3 regions of the Acidovorax sp. FG42 genome follow, and region 3 is predicted to be linked to each of the others. Evidence: predicted binding sites of a transcription regulator. Region 3 holds the regulator's gene; each other region holds the start of a gene.

Region 1 (3,998 bases), on a different contig from region 3:
CACTTGGCGTGCGTCTCTGCGAGGTCAGGTGGAACGGCTCCCTGCAGACACTGAGCTACTCAATAGAATCAATGACTTGCGCGATCCGCAATTGCGGGAAACTACCGCAATTCACCGCAAAATGCTCCCTTGCAAGGGCCGCGAGGGCCGTAGCCGCGGGGAGAGGATGATCCGGGTTCTACTGACTATCTAGGCTCACACACCTATGTCAAAGCCAAGCCCCGCACTACTTCACAAGATCGCTAAGGCCCGTGCTGCCGCACCTTCTGAACTGCCTCTTGTGCGGCAATGCGCGCAAGTGGTGCTCGCATGGGCGACAGAAAGTGGTGAACAGGAGGCGGCGATCGCTGGATTGAAAGCCGCGCACGGATCAAACTGGTCGCTGGTGACGGCTCTGCAGCTGCTTTCCGGTCGGCGCGGCCTGTTCGCGGCAGAGTGCGGTGCTCCTCATGAGCGAGCCACGCTCTTTCACGCGCATCTGCTGGCCAAGGTGTGCTGCAACCAGGGTGATCTGGGCGCGGTGGGGATGCCGACGTTGAAAGAGGTTGAGGAGCTTCGCAGACTCGCGGCCGAGCAAGCGCTGTCTGGCGACACGACGAACTGATGGATTTGAAAGGGAGAGGCGACAACGGGCTCAACCGTTGCTGACCTTCGAGATTCGAGACGGCGCTGCGTTAGGAGCCCGCCGCTCCGCGTTGTTCGCGAACCCGTTGAAGAGCCTTCATCGCGCTCTCGTAGGTGGAGGGGCGAGCGCTACCAGTCTTGGCGATGCGAGCGTGTAGCTCGGTGTTCAACTGAGTGGGCCGAAGATTTTCATCCGATGGGGTGCGCTCGCTTGGGATCGATCGCTCATCAGGAGGCGAAGGGAATTTGGAGGGGCTGGGCATGGTCAGCGAACGATCAAACCACAAGCTCAATGAAGGCGGCAGCATCAAAAGACAGCATCGTCTTCCTCAATGCTCTGAATTCTTGCCCTTCGATCCTGTTCCCTCTTGTCCACGTCCGAGGGCATTCCTCCGGTACGCGCCACAAATTCTTCCAGAGAGAGGGAGAACGTTGCCAGCTCGGAATCAGCTGGGTCGAAGAGTTCAGAGAGCCAGAAGCGCGGCATGGATTCATTCTGCGCCTTTTTCGCTCCTGAAGCTGGCAGCCAAACTCGTCCCAGAAGTGGCGACGATCATCCCGGTTTTTGGGATGACCGGTAGTCTGCTCTTTCGCCAGCAAGCCAGCCTGCTGTTGATGCTCCACGGGCTCTTCCAAACATTTTGGTCTTTAACTTCGATTGGTCTTTGGCCCCAACTGTGATTGGAGGAATCGCAAGTCATTGATTCATATAGCCGGTCCGTTGTACGCAACTTTGATGATGCCCACCCGGCCGGGGTGGCGAGCCACCGCCCACCAGCGCCACCGCGCTGGCCGTGTGGTGGGGCTGGCCCGTGGGGCGCACGCCAAAGGTCTCGGGCCTGAAGCGGCCCGCCAGGCTGGCAATGGCAGCGCTCTCCAGCGCTTCGTCCACCGTCATCGCGGGCAGCAGCCCGGCAAAACGCTGCGCCAGCATCGACTTGCCCGAGCCGGGTGGCCCGGCCATCAGAACACTGTGACCCCCGGCCGCTGCAATCTCCAGCGCGCGCTTGGCACCGGCCTGGCCCTTCACGTCGGCCATGTCGGGCCCGGTGGTGCTGGTGGCGAGCGCGGTGGCCTGCAGGCGCGTCCAGCCGTCGTTGGCCACGTCGGCATCGCCACCGGCCGTGCTGCCGGGTGGCAGGAACGCCCGTACCACGTCCAGCAGGTGGCGGGCGCGCACCACGCGTGCGGCGGGCACCAGGGCGGCTTCTTCGGCGCTGCCGGGGGGCAGCACCAGCTGAGCGTCGATCTGCTGCGTCTGCAGGGCCAGGCTGGTGGCCAGCGCGCCGCGCACGGGGCGCAGCTCGCCCGACAGCGACAGCTCGCCCGCAAACTCGTACCCCGCCAGGCGACTGGCGTCCACCTGCCCGCTGGCGGCCAGGATGCCCAAGGCGATGGGCAGGTCAAAGCGGCCCGAATCCTTGGGCAAATCCGCGGGTGCCAAGTTGACGGTGATGCGCTTATTGGTCGGGAACTCCAGCCCCGCGTTCTGCAGTGCAGAGCGCACACGCTCGCGGGCTTCTTTCACCTCCACCTCGGCCAGCCCGACCAGGGTGAAGCTGGGCAAACCGTTGGCCAGATGCACTTCGACGGTGACTGCAGGCGCCTGCAGCCCCAGAAGGGCGCGGCTTTGCACCAAAGCAAGACTCATGAAGCGATTTCTCCCCAGATGGGTGCGTTTTGTAGGTTTTTAGCGCGGCCTGCGGGGCGCCTGCACCAGTTGAGTGCGGTGCCCCGAGCGCGGTCACCGCCACTGTACTGGGGATTGTTGTAACGCAACGCAACCGTGCGGCGCCCTGTGCACCTTGGCGTGGCACGGTCCGTGCTTAAAGCGCTTGTCCCTACTTTGTCCAACCGGAGGAAACATGACCCGCGCCATCATCAAGACCCTGGGCGTTGCCCTTGTTGCAACCCTTCCCATGCTGGCCAGCGCCCAGCTCACCGCCAACGTCAGCCTGACCACGAACTACAAGTTCCGTGGCCAGGACCAGGACACGTCCAAGGTCAAGGCCGTCAAGCCCGCACTGCAAGGCGGCTTTGACTACACCTTCGGCGAGACCGGTTTCTACGTGGGCAACTGGAACTCCAGCGTCAACTGGCTGTCCGGCAACTCGCTCGAATCCGACATCTACGGCGGTTACAAGTTCAAGGCCGGTGATGTGGACCTGGACGTGGGCCTGCTGACCTACATCTACCCCGGCAACAGCGCGGGCAACACCACCGAAGTCTATGGCGCCGCCACCTTCGGCCCCGTGACGGCCAAGTACTCGCACACCCTGTCCAAGGACTACTTTGCCTACGCAGGCCCTGGCCTCAAGGGCCGCAACACCGGCTACCTGAACCTGGCGTTTGCCCAGGAAGTGGCCCCCAGCACCACGCTGAAGGCATCGGTCGGCTTCACCCGCTTTGGTGGTGACATCACCGCCCCCAACTTCATGGATTACAGCCTGGGCGGCTCGTACGACTTCGGCGGCGGCGTGTCTCTCGGCGCTGCCGTGGTCGGCGCCACCAAGAAGGCCTTCTACGGCCCGGTCAACAAGTCGCGCGTGATCGTCACGCTCACCAAAACCCTGTAAGTCTCAATGGGCGCCGGTGGCGCCCATTCCGGAGGATCTGAAAATGAAAATGGTGACAGCCATCATCAAGCCCTTCAAGCTCGACGAAGTGCGCGAAGCGCTCTCCGACATCGGCGTGCAAGGCATCACGGTGACCGAAGTCAAAGGCTTTGGCCGCCAAAAGGGCCACACCGAGCTGTACCGCGGTGCAGAGTACGTGGTGGACTTTCTCCCCAAGGTCAAGATCGAGGCCGCTGTGGCCGACGACCTGGTGGACCGCGTGATCGAGTCCATCGAGACCGCAGCGCGCACCGGCAAGATCGGTGACGGCAAGATTTTCGTGACCCACCTGGAGCAGGTGGTGCGCATCCGCACTGGCGAAACCGGCAAGGAAGCCCTGTAAGGGCGAGGCCGCATCCCATCCAAGAAGAGAAACGCCATGAAAAAACTGCTTGCTTCCTTCATTCTGGGGCTCGGTCTGCTGACCATGGGCAACCTGTCCATGGCCCAGGCGCCTGCCGCCACCGAGCCAGCCGCCGCAGCCCCTGCGGCTGCCGCACCGGCTGCTGATGCTGCAGCGGCTCCTGCAGCTCCCGCAGCCGCTGCCGCGCCTGCCGCAGAAGCGGCCGCCGCACCGGCAGCCCCTGCGGCCCCGGCGCCCAAGGTCGATTCCGGCGACACCGCCTGGATGCTGACCTCCACGCTGCTCGTGATCCTGATGACCATCCCTGGCCTGGCACTGTTCTACGGCGGCCTGGGCCGCAGCAAGAACATGCTGTCGGTGCTGATGCAGGTCTTCGTGGTGTTCTCGCTGATCTC
Region 2 (3,998 bases), on a different contig from region 3:
CAACCACGCGCAGGCCATTGCGCTGTCGGCACGGCTGCTGGACATGCCCGCCGCCATCGTCATGCCCGAGGATGCCCCCGCCTCCAAGATGGCCGCCACGCGCGACTACGGCGCCCAGGTCGTCACTTACAACCGCTACACCGAAGACCGCGAGGCCATCAGCCGCCGCCTGGCGCTGGAGCGCGGCATGACGCTGGTGCCCCCGTTCGACCACCCCCATGTCATTGCCGGCCAGGGCACCGCGGCCAAAGAGCTTTTTGAAGAAGTGCCCGACCTGGACTACCTGTTCGTCTGCGTCGGTGGCGGCGGTCTGCTGGCGGGCAGCCTGCTGGCCGCCGAGGCGCTGGCGCCGCAATGCCGGGTGGTAGGGGTAGAGCCTGCAGCGGGCAACGACGGCCAGCAGTCGTTCAAAGCCGGGCATGTGGTGCAGATCCCCACGCCCCACACCATTGCCGACGGCGCACAAACCCAGGCGCTGGGCCAGCTCACCTTCCCCATCATCCAGCGCCTGGCCGACGACATGGTCACCGCCACCGACGAGCAGTTGGTGGAATCCCTGCGCTTTTTTGCCGAGCGCATGAAGATCGTGGTCGAGCCCACAGGCGCCCTGGCCTTCGCTGGGGCCCAGCACGGCAACGTGGACATCCATGGCGCGCGCGTCGGCATCCTCATCAGCGGCGGCAACGTCGATTTGTCGCGACTGGCACGGTTTCTGGCAGACTAGCCCCCACTTTTTTACTCACCGCGCGGCAGAGCGCGCCGGTGCATCGGCACCGAGGCCTCTGCCCTTCTCCTTTCAGGTTCCCCATGAGCAACGTCACCGTCATCACCCACCCCCTCGTCCAGCACAAGCTCACGCTGATGCGCAAGAAAGACGCCAGCACCAACAGCTTTCGCCGCCTGCTGGGCGAGCTGTCCACACTGATGGCGTATGAAGTGACCCGCGACATGCCGCTGCAGGACGTGCAGATCGAAACCCCGCTGGAAACCATGACCGGCAAGATGATCGACGGCAAGAAGCTGGTGCTGGTCTCCATCCTGCGGGCGGGCAACGGCTTTCTGGACGGCATGCTCAACGTGGTGCCCGGCGCCCGCGTGGGCCACATCGGCCTGTACCGCGACCCCGCCACGCTGCAGCCCGTGGAGTACTACTTCAAGATGCCGTCCGAGATGGACGAGCGCGACATCATCGTGGTGGACCCGATGCTGGCCACCGGCAACTCGGCCGCAGCCTGCGTGGACCGCCTGAAAAAGCTCAACCCCCGCTCCATCAAGTTCGTCTGCCTGCTGGCCGCCCCCGAAGGGGTGGCCACGCTGCAAAAGGCCCACCCCGACGTGCCCATCTTCACCGCCGCCATCGACCGCGAACTGAACGACCACGGCTACATCCTGCCGGGCCTGGGCGATGCGGGTGACCGCATTTTTGGCACCAAATAAGCGCACAACGGCAGCGCCCGTGCACCAGCCACCGCAGGGCCTGCCGCCCAGCGGTGGCTTTTTTTTCATCACCGGGCCTCCCTGCGTTGCGTAACAGCCCATTGGGAGCCCTACTCTGGTGGGGTGCCCCAGCCTGGTTTCCGGATGCGCTGCACGCATGCACCATTTTTTTACCAACTGGTGGCTTTCCTCTGGCAGACTTGCCGCTGGTTTGCAGTTACACAGCCACCGACTGGCGCGCTCCTTGCTTGGTAGCAGCACACCCAACCTCCTTGTTTGCTTGTCTGAAGGAACCCCACCATGACCACTCGCCGCATCTTCACCGGACGCCTGCTCTGCACCTCCATGGCCCTCTCGGCCGCCATGGCGATGGCGCCCTCTCTGGCCTTCGCGCAGTCCAAGATCAAGGTCGCGGCGATCTACACGGTGCCTTTTGAACAGCAATGGGTCAGCCGCATCCACAAGGCCCTCAAGGCCGCCGAGGCACGTGGCGAGATCGAATACAAGGCCAGCGAAAACGTCAGCAACGCTGACTACGAGCGCGTGATGCGCGAGTACGCCACCGGCGGCAACCAGCTCATCGTGGGCGAAGCCTTTGCGGTGGAAGCCGCCGCCCGCAAGGTGGCCAAGGACTTCCCCAAGACGTCCTTCCTGCTGGGCTCCTCCGGCAAGCCGCAGGCGCCCAACTTCAGTGTGTTCGACAACTACATCCAGGAGCCAGCGTACCTCAGCGGCATGGTGGCTGGCGGCATGACCAAGACCAACAAGATCGGCATGGTGGGCGGCTTCCCCATCCCCGAGGTCAATCGCCTGATGCACGCCTTCATGGCGGGCGCCAAGGAGACCAACCCCAGGGTCGAGTTCACCATCACCTTCATCAACAGCTGGTTCGACCCACCCAAGGCCAAGGAAGCCACCTTTGCCATGATCGACAAAGGCGCCGACGTGCTATATGCCGAGCGCTTTGGCGTGAGCGACGCTGCGAAGGAAAAAGGCAAGCTCGCCATCGGCAACGTGATCAACACGCAAGAGCAGTACCCCGACACCGTGGTCGCATCGGCCCTGTGGCACATGGAGCCCAGCATCGACCGCGCACTCAAGCTGGTCAAGGAAGGCAAGTTCACCGCCGAGGACTACGGCCCGTATTCGATGATGAAGCACAAGGGCTCTGAACTAGCGCCCTTGGGCACGTTCGAGAAGAAGGTGCCTGCCGACATCGTCGCTAAGGTCAAGGCCAAGGAGGCCGACATCCTGGCTGGCAAGTTCACCGTCAAGGTGGACGACAGCCAGCCCAAATCGACGGCCAAGTAAGCACGGCGGGCGGCGGGCGCCCTGCCCGCTTGCCCTCTCTCTATTGCGTGAGCAGGCCACCCTCACAACGCGGTGGCCTGTTTGTTAGACCCCCCCGCAATGAACCGCTGACAAGGCCCTCATGTCCTCACTCTCCGCCGCAAAAGCCTCGCTGGCTACCCGTTGTTCACGTCTTATGGGCGCTGTGACACTGGCCGCCATGGTCTCAGGCTGCGCTGCCCCCGCGCCCGGCAAGACGGCAGTGCGGCTGGACGATACGCCCCGCATCGCCGTCATCTCCGCCTTTGCGCCCGAGCTGACCGTACTGCTGCCCCAGGTGCAACAGCCTGCCAAGCACAGCATCAACGGCGTGGAGTTCACCACCGGCACGCTCGAAGGCAAACCTGTGGTGATGTTCCTCTCCGGCATCAGCATGACCAACGCGGCCATGAACACCCAGCTGGTGCTGGACCGCTTCAACGTGAGCCATGTGGTGTTCAGCGGCATTGCGGGCGGCGTCAACCCCAGCCTGCACATTGGCGATGTCACGGTGCCTGCACAGTGGGGCCAATACATGGAATGGCTGATGGCGCGCGAAGACCAGCCCGGCCAGTACAGCGCCCCCGCCTGGATGAAAAGCGAGCTGACGATGCCCGCCTTCGGCATGATGCACCCGCGCCCCGTCGAAGTGCGCTCGGCCGCCCAGCCCCAGCTCTCGAAAAAGTTCTGGTTTGAAGCCGACCCCCAGATGCTGGCCACTGCCCGCAGCCTGCAGAACGTGGGCCTGGAGCACTGCCTGGCCGCCACCTGTCTCAAGCAGCGCCCGCAGCTGGTGGTGGGCGGCAATGGCGTGTCGGGCCAGGCGTTTGTAGACAACAAGGCCTTCCGCGAATACGCCTTCAAGACCTTCGAGGCCAACGTGCTCGACATGGAAACCGCCGCTACCGCCATGGTGGCCCACAGCAACGGCGTTCCCTACATCGCGTTCCGCTCGCTGAGCGACCTGGCCGGTGGCGGCGAAGGCGAGAACGAGATGGGCACGTTCATGGGCCTGGCGGCCGCCAATTCGGCCAAGGTGCTGCGGGCGTTTCTGTCGGCCTGGAAATGAGCGCAATGAACCCACAACGGCCTTCGCGATGCGCCGGTAGCCCCTCCCCCCTCGCGGGGGAGGGGTTGGGGAGAGGGGGCGCGTGGAAGCACGCGCTCTGCCTGGCTTTAGCGCGGAGCCCCCTCTCCCCAGCCCTCTCCCGCGAGGGGAGAGGGAGTGACAG
Region 3 (3,998 bases):
CCTGCGGTACCGGCTGCGGCAATGCGCTCGCCGTAGGGCGGGTTCAGCAGCATCACGCCGGGCTGCTCGCAGGGCGGCATGCGCTGCAGGGCGTCGCCACCGCGCAGCTGCACGGCCTGGGCCACACCTGCGCGCTCGGCGTTGCGCTGCGCAAAATCGACCATACGGAAGGCCACATCACTGCCAAATATGGGTACAGCGCTAGTACATATTGCGCCTTCAGCTTCGTTTTTGATAGCAGACCAAACGTGCGCCTGGAAGGGCAGCAGCTTTTCAAACGCGAAGCGACGCAGCATGCCCGCCGGGATGCGGCAGGCGATCTGCGCAGCCTCGACCACGATGGTGCCGCTGCCGCAGCAGGGGTCGTACAGGGGCTGGGGGTTGTCGCCGTGCGGGTCCCAGCCGCTGGCGGCGATCATGGCGGCGGCCAGGGTTTCCTTGAGCGGGGCGTCGCCCTTGTCTTCGCGCCAGCCGCGCTTGAACAGCGGCTCGCCGGAGGTGTCGATGTAGATCGTGGCTTCGTCGGTGGTCAGGTGCAGGTGGATGCGCACGTCGGGCCACTGGGTGTTCACATCGGGGCGCACGCCGCTTTTGTGGCGGAAGCGGTCGGCCACGGCGTCTTTCACCTTGAGGCCCGCGAAGTTCAGGCTCTGCAGCGGGCTGTGCTGGGCCGTCACTTCGACCTTGAAGGTCTGGCGCGTGGTGAACCAGATCTCCCAGGCCACATCGCTGGCCATGTTGTAGAGGTCGTTCTCAGACCGGTACGGGCGGTGGGCCAATTGCACCAGTACGCGCTGGGCCAAGCGGCTGTGCAGGTTGAGCTGCATGGCCTGGCGCCACGAGGCGCGCAGCAGCACACCACCCCGGCCCACCAGCAGGTCTTGCCCCGTGAGGCCGGTGATGCCATGCACCTCGTCGGCCAGAAAGCCCTCGACGCCTGCGGCGCAGGGGAGAAAAAGTTGGAGTTGGTTCATGTCAATGGGGAGGATACGCGCTCAGACAATGCGTGGGAATCCGGCGTTCCCGCGCAGGCCAGCAGCAGCTGGCGGATGGAGTCCGGGATGGGGGCGACCTTGCGGCTGGCCTTACCGATGAAGACGATGCCAATCTTGCCGCGCGCCACTTCACGGCCGGAGGCCTTTTCGGTCATGCAGAACACCAAGTCAAAGCCGTAGCGGTTGAAGTCTGCGGGCGCCATCTCCACCCGCATGGTTTCGCCATGGAAGCCTTCGGACTTGTACTGCGCCACGATGTCGCCCACCACGATGGACAGGCCGCCCACATCGGCCTCGGGGTAGCCCAGCGACTGGAAGAAGCGCACGCGCGCTTCGGACACCAGGCTGAGCAACTGCGCGTTGTCCAGGTGCCCGCCCTGGTTCACGTGGCTGATGTAGATCTGCAGCTCGGTGGCAAAGCCGAAGTGCGCGGGGAGGTCAAAGACGATGCGGGCCATGGTGGGCTGCGGTAGGTAATACGGAAACAACAGAAAAGGTACGGCATCGCAGGCGCGCCGTGCGCCAGCTGCCGAGGCGGCTACAACGCCTTGCGCAGATTCGCTGGCGCGATCTTGAGCGCCTCGCGGTACTTGGCCACGGTGCGGCGGGCGCATTCGATGCCCTGCTCCTTGAGCATCTCGGCGATCTGGCTGTCGGACAGCGGCTTGGCGGGGTTCTCCGCCGACACGAACTGCTTGATCAGTGCGCGCACCGCCGTGCTGGACGCGTTGCCGCCCGTTTCGGTGCCCAGGCCCGAGCCAAAGAAATACTTCAGCTCGTAGGTGCCGATCGGCGTGGCCATGTACTTGGCGGTGGTGACGCGGCTGATGGTGGACTCGTGCAGGCCCAGTTCGTCGGCAATGTCGCGCAGCACCAGCGGGCGCATGGCCAGTTCGCCGTGGGTGAAGAAGTTCTTTTGCCGCTCGACGATGGCGCGCGAGACGCGCAGGATGGTGTCAAAGCGCTGCTGGATGTTCTTGATGAACCAGCGCGCCTCCTGCAGGCGCTGCTGCATGCCCTGGTGGCCTTCGCCGCCCTTGTGGCCGCGCAGGGCGCCTGCGTAGATGTCGTGCACGCGCAGGCGGGGCATCACGTCGGGGTTGAGCTGCACGATGAAGTTCTGCTGGCCGCTGCCATTGGCGCGACCGGCTTTGCGCACGATGACGTCGGGCACGATGATGTTGCGCTCCACGTCGGCAAACTTGCGGCCCGGGCGTGGTTCCAGGCGGGCGATGAGTGCCATGGCAGCGCGGGTGCGCTCTTCTCCAGCCACGCCGCCTTCGCTGCACAGCTGCGTCAGGCGGCGGATGTCCCGGCGCGCCAGCATCTCCAGCGGCTGCTGGCAGATGCGCAGAGCGGTCTGCACGGTCTCGGGGTCGGCGTCGCTGTCTTCGTCGGCCGCCAACGCCGCGAGCTGCAGCGTCAGGCATTCGGACAGATTGCGCGCGCCCACGCCCACAGGCTCCAGACTTTGCAGCAGGCGCTGGGCCACCGTGAAGCGGTGCACCAGCTCTTCGATCTGTTCCAGGTCGTCGGGCCCGGCGAGGCTGATGGCGAGTTCTTCCAGCGGCTCTTCGAGGTAGCCGTCGTCGTTCAGCGATTCGATGAGAAAACGCAGCGCGGCCGTGTCTACTTCGGACAGGCGCAGCGACAGCGCCTGGCGGTGCAAAAAGGCCGTCAGCGACTCGTGCGATCGGGCCAGCTCGGTGGCATCGGCCTCGTCGCCTTCCGCGTCGTTGCGGGTGCGCGCTGGGGCGTCGCCGCCCCACTCGGCATCGTTGGGCGCCATCTCGACGGTGCCGTCGCCGCTCCAGTCGGGCTCGTCCGAGCCCCCCCCGGAGATTTCAGCGTCGTTTTGGCTGTCAGCGCCAGTACTGCTTGCGCCAGAAGCTCCTGAAAACATAGCATCATCTGCGCTGTAGTCGTCGGCCTGGGCGGGCGTGTCGGCGGCTTCCAGGCCAAATTCCTCGCGCGGGGCTTCGTCCGCATTGCGTTCGAGGAACGGGTTTTCGTCGAGCATCTGCTCGACTTCCTGCGAGAGTTCGAGCGTGGACAACTGCAGCAGTCGGATGGACTGCTGGAGCTGAGGGGTCAATGCAAGGTGCTGCGAGACGCGCAGCGACAGTCCAGGCTTCATCACATGCGGAAATGCTCGCCCAGGTACACGCGGCGTACTTCGGCGTTGTCCACGATCTCGGACGGCGTACCCTGCGCCAGCACACGGCCGTCGCTGATGATGAAGGCGTGGTCGCAAATGCCCAGGGTCTCGCGCACGTTGTGGTCGGTGATGAGCACGCCGATGCCGCGCGCCTTCAAGAAGCCAATGATGCGCTGGATCTCGATCACGGCGATGGGGTCGATGCCCGCAAAGGGCTCGTCCAGCAGGATGAAACGCGGCTGGGTGGCCAGGGCACGCGCAATCTCGACGCGGCGGCGCTCGCCGCCAGACAGCGCCAGTGCAGGTGAAGCCCGCAGGTGGTCCACGCGCAGCTCTTGCAGCAGGGCCGTCAGGCGCTCTTCGATGGCATCGCGCGACAGCGGCTGGCCGTCATCGGCGCGCTGCAGTTCCAGCACGGCGCGCACGTTTTCTTCGACGGTGAGCTTGCGGAAGATGGAGGCTTCTTGCGGCAGGTACGACAGCCCCAGGCGCGACCGGCGATGGATGGGCATGTGGGCCACGGACTGGCCGTCGATACGGATGTCACCCGCATCGCTGCGCACCAGGCCCACGATCATGTAGAACGAAGTGGTCTTGCCCGCGCCATTGGGGCCCAGCAAACCCACGACTTCGCCTTTTTGCACCTCCAGGGACACGTCCTTGACGACCTTGCGGCTGCCATAGGACTTGGCCAGGTGCTGCACCTCCAGGCGGCTGCCCGACTGCGAATCGGGCCCCAGGCGGCTGTTCGCAGGGGTCGCCGGGGTCTCGGGACCAGTACTCACCACGGGCCCGCTCACTTGGCGCCGCCGCCAAGGGTGTTGCTGGGGCGCAGCGCCGGTGCG

Evidence for each region. The regulator sigma-54, encoded in region 3, starts transcription at its own class of promoters, with help from an activator protein. The targets are predictions, from matches to a motif close to TGGCANGNAANCTGCTTT.
Region 1: a site for sigma-54 is predicted at 2,436-2,453, ahead of ACODSM_RS13370 (TorF family putative porin). Genes of this name have one in related genera too.
Region 2: a site for sigma-54 is predicted at 1,671-1,688, ahead of ACODSM_RS17050 (BMP family protein). Genes of this name have one in related genera too.

What each region holds. Positions count from the first base shown of each region.
Region 1 covers NZ_JBMDJM010000011.1:106,632-110,629, reverse strand. The annotation lists gene ACODSM_RS13385 (hypothetical protein) at 206-604, shown strand; gene ACODSM_RS13380 (hypothetical protein) at 932-1,111, opposite strand; partial or broken gene ACODSM_RS13375 (YifB family Mg chelatase-like AAA ATPase) at 1,361-2,275, opposite strand; gene ACODSM_RS13370 (TorF family putative porin) at 2,490-3,200, shown strand; gene glnK (P-II family nitrogen regulator) at 3,244-3,582, shown strand; gene ACODSM_RS13360 (ammonium transporter) at 3,619-3,998, shown strand, end outside.
Region 2 covers NZ_JBMDJM010000017.1:33,661-37,658, reverse strand. The annotation lists gene ACODSM_RS17060 (threo-3-hydroxy-L-aspartate ammonia-lyase) at 1-724, shown strand, start outside; gene upp (uracil phosphoribosyltransferase) at 808-1,437, shown strand; gene ACODSM_RS17050 (BMP family protein) at 1,738-2,748, shown strand; gene ACODSM_RS17045 (5'-methylthioadenosine/S-adenosylhomocysteine nucleosidase) at 2,924-3,835, shown strand.
Region 3 covers NZ_JBMDJM010000004.1:19,526-23,523, reverse strand. The annotation lists gene ACODSM_RS05930 (THUMP domain-containing class I SAM-dependent RNA methyltransferase) at 1-974, opposite strand, end outside; gene ACODSM_RS05925 (acyl-CoA thioesterase) at 971-1,453, opposite strand; gene ACODSM_RS05920 (RNA polymerase factor sigma-54) at 1,534-3,132, opposite strand; gene lptB (LPS export ABC transporter ATP-binding protein) at 3,132-3,893, opposite strand; gene lptA (lipopolysaccharide transport periplasmic protein LptA) at 3,950-3,998, opposite strand, start outside.